DNA from 2 places in the Variovorax glucosi genome. Region 1 is predicted to be linked to the other one. Evidence: riboswitches for the same ligand, from Rfam matches in the RefSeq annotation. Region 1 holds a riboswitch; the other holds the start of a gene.
The links. Region 1 has a riboswitch for cobalamin ahead of cobM (precorrin-4 C(11)-methyltransferase). Riboswitches for the same ligand answer to the same signal wherever they lie in the genome.

Region 1 (3,813 bases):
GCGTTCGCGTGGATCATGCGGCGCACCACCGGCCATTGCTCGGCCGTGTAGGCGTGCGACGTGACCTCGCGGTCGATCACGGCGAAGGAGTCGTGCTCGATCGCGCGGCCGGCAGCGGTGAGCTGCTCGGTGACGACGTTCGCGCGAGACTCAACGGGCGGGCGCGTGGTCATGTGCGTGTCCATGGTCATGGCCGTGATCGTGCGCGTGGTCATGCGGATGGGCATGCGGATGCGGATGCGCGTGATCGTGCGCATGGTCGTGATCGTGGTTGTGCGGCACCGCGTCGTCGTGGTGATGCCCGCCCATGCCGTTCTCGACCGCGAAGTCGCGGAACTTGCAGCCGTCGCAGGGCATGAGCGCGATCGGCATGCCGCGGCGCAGGTCGAGCACGCGCTGCTCCAGCACCTCGAAGATCTCGCGCTCGAAGCCGAAGTACTTCGTCGAGATGAAACGGATCGTCGGGTACTGCGTCTTCAGGTTCTCGACCTGGCGCGCGATGCGTTCGACCAGCGTGCCGTTGAACAGGTAGTACGGCAGCACCACGACCTGCGTCATGCCCAGCAGGCTCTGGCGCTGCACGGCCTTCTCCAGGCGCGGATAGGTGATGCCGGTAAAGGCGAGGTCGACCAGCTCGTGGTCGGTTTCCTCCATCAGCCAGCGCGCCATCTTGGCCATGTCGCCGTTGGCCTGCCGGTCCGACGATCCGCGCCCCAGGATCACCACGCCGGTGGTGGTCGGGTCGGGCATGTCGAGCGCCTGCATCGCGCCCTTGAGGCGACGCCGCAGGATCGCGAGGATCGGATCGCAGGCCGTGAGGTGCGGCGCGTATGCGAACTGCACGAACGGGAACTTGAGCCGCGCGCCGTCGATGGCCTGCGGAATGTCCATCTTCACGTGGCCGGCGGCGTTCAGGATCAGCGGCACCACGACCACGCGCCGCGCGCCCTCGGCGGCGCGGCGCAGGCCTTCGCTCATCGTGATCTCGGAGAACTCGATGAAGCAGACCTCGATGCGCCAGCCGGGCCGGCGTTCGCGCCATTGCGCGGCGAAGGCCTCGATCTCGTCGTTGCCTGACTTTTCGCGCGAGCCGTGGCCCACCAGAAGGATGGTTTCGCTGGGTGTCGTGGTCGTGTTCATGGGGTGTCCTGGACGAGGTCGGCGGCGGGCACGCTGGCACGCCGGAATCGATGGGTGAAGCTCGCGTCGTAGAGCTTGGATTTGGCGAGCGTTGTCCACTGCCGCGCGCCCAGGTTGGGGCTGGCGATGATCATCGACTGGGTCGCGATGCGGGCTTCGCGGCAGAGCGCCTGGATGGTGGCGACCGTGCCGCGAACGATCTTTTCCTCGCCCGGCCAGCTGGCCTTGTGCACCACCACCACCGGCGCATCGGGCGACCAGCCGGCGGCCAGCAGCGCGGCCGTGACCTTGCCCATCAGCGTGATGCTCAGGAAGATGCACAGCGTGCTGTGGTGCGCCGCCAGCGCTTCGAGCGATTCGCCTTCGGGCATCGGCGTGCGGCCCTCGACGCGCGTGAAGATCACGGTCTGGGTGACTTCGGGCAGCGTCAGGCTCTCGACCGCCGCAGCCGCCGACGCCATCGCCGAAGAAACGCCCGGCACCACCGCGATCGGCACGCCCGCTGCGTCCAGCGGCTGCACCAGCTCGATCAGCGCGCCGTAGAGGCCCGGGTCGCCGGTCTGGAGACGCACCACGGTTTCACAACGCGCGGCCTGCGCGATCAGCCAGGCCGACATCTGCTCGAGCGTCATGTCCTTGCTGTCGGCGATAACGCAATCGGCCGGCGCCCAGCGCGTGGCCGCCTCGCTCACCAGCGAGCCCGCGAACAGAACGGCGCCGGCGCGTTCGATCAGGCCGCGGCCCTTGACGGTGATGAGTTCCGGATCGCCCGGACCGGCGCCTACGAACCAGACGGTTCCCGGCGTGGACGAGCCGGGTGGCCCGGATGGCGCGTCGCTTGGAGCGATGCTTCGCTCGTTCATGAAATGGATCCCTCCGCGCCCGCCGCGCGTTCGATGGTCGGTACGACCTGGCGGAGAGAGGGAAATCGGGAGGCGTCGGTGGGAGCGATTCCGGCGGATGCGGCGTTGCATCGAGCCGGACGCCATTCGTCCGCCCGCCGATCCTCGCCCACCGCAAGGTCATGCGCTTGTCGTCAGGCCGGTCTCCGGGCTCGCGAGCGGAAGGCACGAGATGTGCGTTCCTGCAAGCACCACCTTCCCATGCCGTTCGTGACACAGTGGTTCGGGACCGGATCCCGGGGTCTTGCTTTCGACTCGCTTACCGTTGCGGGGGCAGCGTCGGCATGGCGTGGCATCGTTCAACCACTGCGCACCGACTTCCCGTTTCACCCTGGCCGCTTCCCCGTTTCCAGGAAGCGCCAGGACACCTGACAACTCGGGCGCAGTGTATCAGCGCCACTCGGCCGGCATCAACGAGAAAACGTGCTCGTCGGTGATCACCTCGTGCCGTACGACGGGATCGCGGTCGAGCAGCTTCTTGCGGTCGTCCGGATGGATCGAGGGCTGGTGTTCGGTCCTGACGAAACGGCGGATCATTTCCATCGATTCCCAGATCGAGATCACGGCCACTTCAGTGGAGCCGTCGCAGAGGTCACGGAAGATGGCGGTCGCTCGTTCGTTGCCCGGCGCCGCGTTCATTTCCTTGAGCTTGTAGTTCTCCATGTACTCCTGGCATTCCTCTCGCAGATGCGTGTGGATCCAGAAAGTCCATGAACGAAGAATTTTCTCGGTCGCATGACCTTTGGAGAAATTGTCCATGCCAACACCTCCGGCTGAGTCGTCAAAATCGACTCCTACCGAGCCGTCGCAATGAGCACGAACTTTATCAGTCGATCTTTACATTTGTTCAGTTCGAGCTGGAAATTACAAGTTTCGATCAACTGATTCAGATGTCTGCATCCGCCTCAGCGTCAAAACGGAAAAGTTTTGAAACCGTGCTTCCTGCGAATCCGCGGGCCATCAGAAAACGCATCTGGCGGCCTCGCTCCCTTGCATCCGCGGGCGGCGCATCGAAACGACGTCCCCACACGTCGCGGGCACGCGCCAGTTCGGAGTCGCGCAGATCGGCCACCGCTTCGGCGATCGCTTCGGGCGCAATGCCTTTCTGCTGAAGTTCCTGACGCACTCGCGCGGCGCCCATGCGCGGCGCGCGCAGGTTGACCACCGACTGGACGACCCGCGCCTCGTTGATGAAATCCTTGGCCGCCAGTTCATCGAGGGCCGCAGCCAGCGTACCGGGCACTTCCTCGTACTTCTTGAGCTTGCGCTCGAGTTCGGGCCGGGAATGCTCGCGCTGGCTCAACAGCCGCAGCGCGCGGCCCTTGAGCGACGGTGCGGAAAAGCCCACTTATTCCTTGGCGGCCGCCTTGGCTGCCTTGGCTTCGGCCTTCGCATCTGCCTTGGCCTTGGCTTCGGACTCCTCGGAGCCGGCATCGGCAGCCAGCAGCGGGATGCCCAGCGAATCGCGCACCTTGTTCTCGATCTCGCGCGACAGCGCCGGGTTCTCGCGCAGGAATTCGCGGGCGTTGTCGCGGCCCTGGCCGATCTTCTCGCCGTTGTAGGCATACCAGGCGCCGGCCTTGTCGACGATCTTGGCGGTCACGCCCATGTCGATGATCTCGCCTTCGCGGCTGATGCCTTCGCCGAACAGGATGTCGAACTCGGCCGTCTTGAAGGGCGGGCTGACCTTGTTCTTCACGACCTTGACCTTGGTTTCGTTGCCGATCGCTTCCTCGCCCTTCTTGATCGTGCCGATGCGGCGGATGTCGAG
Region 2 (3,813 bases), on a different contig from region 1:
TGTGCCAGGGGCAGGTCAGCTTCGAGTCGATCGCGCTCGGTCACCTGATCGACTTCAAGAGTTACTTCGCGAAGGAAATCGAGGCGCTGAAGCCGCTGGTCGCGCAAGGTTTCGTCACCGTCGGACCGCACGACATCGAAGTGACGCCGACCGGCTGGTTCTTCGTGCGGGCGGTGGCGATGATTTTCGATCGTTACCTGCAGGTCGACCGCGACCGCGCACGCTACTCGCGGATCATCTGAAGTTCAGCCGGTCAGCCCTTTCCAGAGCATGTACGCGGCCAGCAGATAGAGCAGGCTGGCGAACACGCGCTTGAGCTTGCCGACCGGCAGGCTGTGAGCGGCCCGCGCGCCGAGCGGCGCCGTCAGCACGCTACAGGCAGCGATCACGCCCAGCGCCGGCAGCCATATGTAGCCGAAAGCGCCTTGCGGCAGCCCTTGCACCGACTGGCCGCTGATGACGTAACCGGCCACGTTCGCGACTGCGATCGGAAAGCCGAGCGCCGCGCTTGTCGCGACTGCGGCGTGGATCGAGACGTTGCACCAGGCCATGAACGGCACGCTGATGAAGCCGCCACCCGCGCCGACCAGTCCGGACACGAACCCGATGACGCCGCCCACCGTGAGCTGACCGGCGGTTCCGGGCATCTGGCGCGCCGGCTTGGGCTTGCGGTCGAGAAACATCTGCGTCGCCGAGAAGCCGACGAAAAGAGAGAAGACGATGGCCAGCACGGAGCCCTTGAGCAGCGCGAAAACGCCGAGGCTGCCCGCCAGGCTGCCGATGACGATGCCCGGCGCCAGCCGGCGGACGATGTCCCATCGCACTGCGCCGCGCCTGTGGTGTGCGCGCACGCTGGATATGGAGGTGAAGACGATGGTCGCCATCGATGTGGCGATGGCCATCTTGACGGCGAGATCGGCCGGAACGCCGCGCTGGCCGATGATGTAGGTGATGAACGGCACCATCAGCATGCCGCCGCCGATGCCTAGCAATCCGGCCAGAAATCCGCTGACGAGCCCGAGTGCGGCGAGTTCGGCGATCAGCGAAGGTTCTAGCAACATAAGGTGTCTGCGGATGTGCACCGGACCCGCATCCTGAACCAGGGTTCAGGTGGGCGAGGGCAGCAAGACTTCGGGTTCATCTGACGCGAGATGATCACGCCCATCGAGCGATGTACCAAGCCCGGCTCCGGAGAGCATTGGAACAAGGAAATATTAAGCCCGACACACACCGCAGACACTTCGGATTCTAGGCGCCGATACGGCGGCGTGCGTATTCATTCAGAGCAAATGACTGTCGCCGGCAAGGGCTTGGTCCAGCCGCTGGACCAATTGGGCTGCACGTGCTTCGTCGGTATCGGGGTGCGAAGCGTCGCCGTTCGCCGAGTCATCCGCGCTCTCCGACTTCTCCGCTGCGGCCACCGCCATGGTGATCAGCGCAGCAGACGTCGCAGCCACCTGCTGGCCCAGGTCGTAGGCCAGGTTGAGCGATGCGAGCACGGCGATGCGGTCTCGCGCGCGCACCTTGCCGGCATCGCGGATCTTGCACATGGCGGTGTCTACCCGCTCGACCGCCTCGCGCAGTTCGGCTTCGCCGCCCTCGGGGCAGCCGAGCAGATAGTTCTGGTCCATGATCTGGACTTCGATCTGTTTCATGAGGCGGTGGAATCCTGCGGAGGAGTGGGAGACGCGTGCGGCGCATCGGCCGGAAGTCGCTGAAGGAGTGCATCGACACGGGTTCTTGCCGCAACGAGTCGCGCGTGGAGCGCGTCGCGCTCGCGCGTCAGCGACTCGACCTCATGCTGGAGCAACGCGTTGGTGCGCTGCAGCTCTTCGTGGCGAACGAGCAGACGTTCGACGCGCTCGGCGATCTGGTCGATGGGACTCGTGACGGGCATGGTCGGAGATTGTATGGGTGCCTTTATATGTCGGCAGCTTTAGAATCCGCCGCGTTGGTGCTCGTGCCGCTGTTCAGGCGGCGCAGTTCAACGGGAAGCAGGAAGCCAGAGCCCATCGGGCAGCGGTCAACCTGCGCTGCCCCCGCAACGGTCAAGCAGACGGCGCCGTCGAGACATCGAACGGCGCCGCTTTCGTCAATCAGCCACTGGGCGCCCTGAAACAGGTGCCTGGGAAGGCGGCGAAGGTTGGTCTGCCAGCCCGGATACCGGCCAACGAGGTGACGGCGTGCGCTCGCGCTTGCCGTCGTGACACCCAGATGTCCGGCGGGGAAGCCGGACAGGGTCCTGTTCTCGAGATCGGTTCCATGACACACAAAGTTTCTTCTTCAGGCGGTCGCCTGTCCGCGCGCGCCTGCCTTCGGCTGGCCGCACTGCCTCTGGCCGTCGCTACCGCATTTCCGGTGGTCGCGCAGTCCATGGCCGCCGCGCCCTCGCTCGGCGAAACGGTCGTCACCGCGGCACGCGTGGCGCAGCCGCTGTCCGACCTGGTGAGCGACGTCTCCATCGTCGACCGAGCGACCATCGAGCGCAGCGGCGCGACCGGTGTCGCCGACATCCTGGCGCGATTGCCCGGCATCGAGATGGTGCGCAACGGCGGCATCGGCAACACCACAAGCGTATTCATTCGGGGCGCGGAGCAGCGCTTCACAGCTGTCTACATCGACGGCGTCCGGATCGATTCGCAGACGACCGGTGGCGTGTCCTGGGAAGCCATTCCGCTGTCGCAGATCGACCGTATCGAAGTACTGCGCGGCCCGGCTGCGGCGGTCTACGGTTCGGACGCCATCGGCGGCGTGATCCAGCTCTTCACGAAGCGCGGCGACGGCAAGCCGATGCCTTATGTCGGCGTCGGTATCGGCAGCTACAAGCTGCGCCGGGGCGAAGCCGGTGTCAGCGGCTCGGCCGGGCCGGACAACGCCTTCGACTATTCGCTAGGGGTCTCGCGAGAAATCAGCGACGGCTTCGATGTGCGGCCGGAGCGCCTGCGCAATCTGGTGCGCACGGGAACCTTCGCTGCGGACGGCTTCTACAGCCCCGACCGCGATGGCTACGACATCACCTCGGCCAACGCGCGGCTCGGCTTCAGGATCAATCCATCGCAGCGAGTCGAACTCACGATGTTGCGCAGCGACACCGATTCGCGCTACGACACGCGTTCTCCCGTCCGCCTCGCAAGATATCCCGACGACACCAATGCCAACACGCTGCGCACCGTCGGCGCGGCCTGGATCGCCAAATGGAACGACATCTACAGCACGCGTCTGCAGGTCACCGACAGCAAGAGCACCTACGAGACCAACCCGTCGTTCTATCGGACCGAGACGCAGCTGCGCAACTACCTGTTACAGAACGAATTCCGCTTCGGCCCGCATTCGGCGACCGTTGCGCTGGAACGGCGCGAAGACCAGCTCGACAACGCAGCTACTGCGTTCGGTGATCGTCTGACGGGCAAGCGCTCGCAGAACGCGCTCGCGCTGGGCTACGGTTTCGTGCAGGGCCCGCACTCGGTCCAGTTGCATGTGCGCCACGACGACGACAGCGAATTCGGCGGCAAGACCACCGGCAGCGCCGGCTACGGATTTGCGATCACGCCGCAATGGCGTATCACCGCATCTGCCGGCACTTCGTTCCGCGCGCCGACGCTCTACCAGCGCTTCAGCGAATACGGCGTCGCCGGCCTGCAGCCCGAGCAGGGCCGGAACATCGAAGTCGGTCTGCGCTATGCAGAAGGTGCGACCAACGCGGGCATCGTCGCCTACCGCAACCGCGTGACCAACCTGATCACCTTCGACACCAGCTCGTTCGCCTGCACCGACGCGGTCGTCTCGGGATTCGGCGGCTGCTACGGCAACACC

Region 2: linked by a shared signal. The riboswitch ahead of ACSFA3_RS03465 (TonB-dependent receptor domain-containing protein) and the one ahead of cobM (precorrin-4 C(11)-methyltransferase) in region 1 are both predicted to bind cobalamin.

What each region holds. Positions count from the first base shown of each region.
Region 1 covers NZ_JBPJZE010000003.1:340,691-344,503, forward strand. The annotation lists gene ACSFA3_RS16315 (precorrin-8X methylmutase) at 1-173, opposite strand, end outside; gene ACSFA3_RS16320 (sirohydrochlorin chelatase) at 151-1,140, opposite strand; gene cobM (precorrin-4 C(11)-methyltransferase) at 1,137-2,003, opposite strand; cobalamin riboswitch at 2,163-2,429, opposite strand; gene ACSFA3_RS16330 (hypothetical protein) at 2,433-2,801, opposite strand; gene recX (recombination regulator RecX) at 2,929-3,390, opposite strand; gene recA (recombinase RecA) at 3,391-3,813, opposite strand, start outside.
Region 2 covers NZ_JBPJZE010000001.1:714,982-718,794, reverse strand. The annotation lists gene hemN (oxygen-independent coproporphyrinogen III oxidase) at 1-242, shown strand, start outside; gene ACSFA3_RS03480 (sulfite exporter TauE/SafE family protein) at 246-1,061, opposite strand; gene ACSFA3_RS03475 (cell division protein ZapA) at 1,281-1,655, opposite strand; gene ACSFA3_RS03470 (DUF904 domain-containing protein) at 1,652-1,897, opposite strand; cobalamin riboswitch at 1,936-2,186, shown strand; gene ACSFA3_RS03465 (TonB-dependent receptor domain-containing protein) at 2,263-3,813, shown strand, end outside.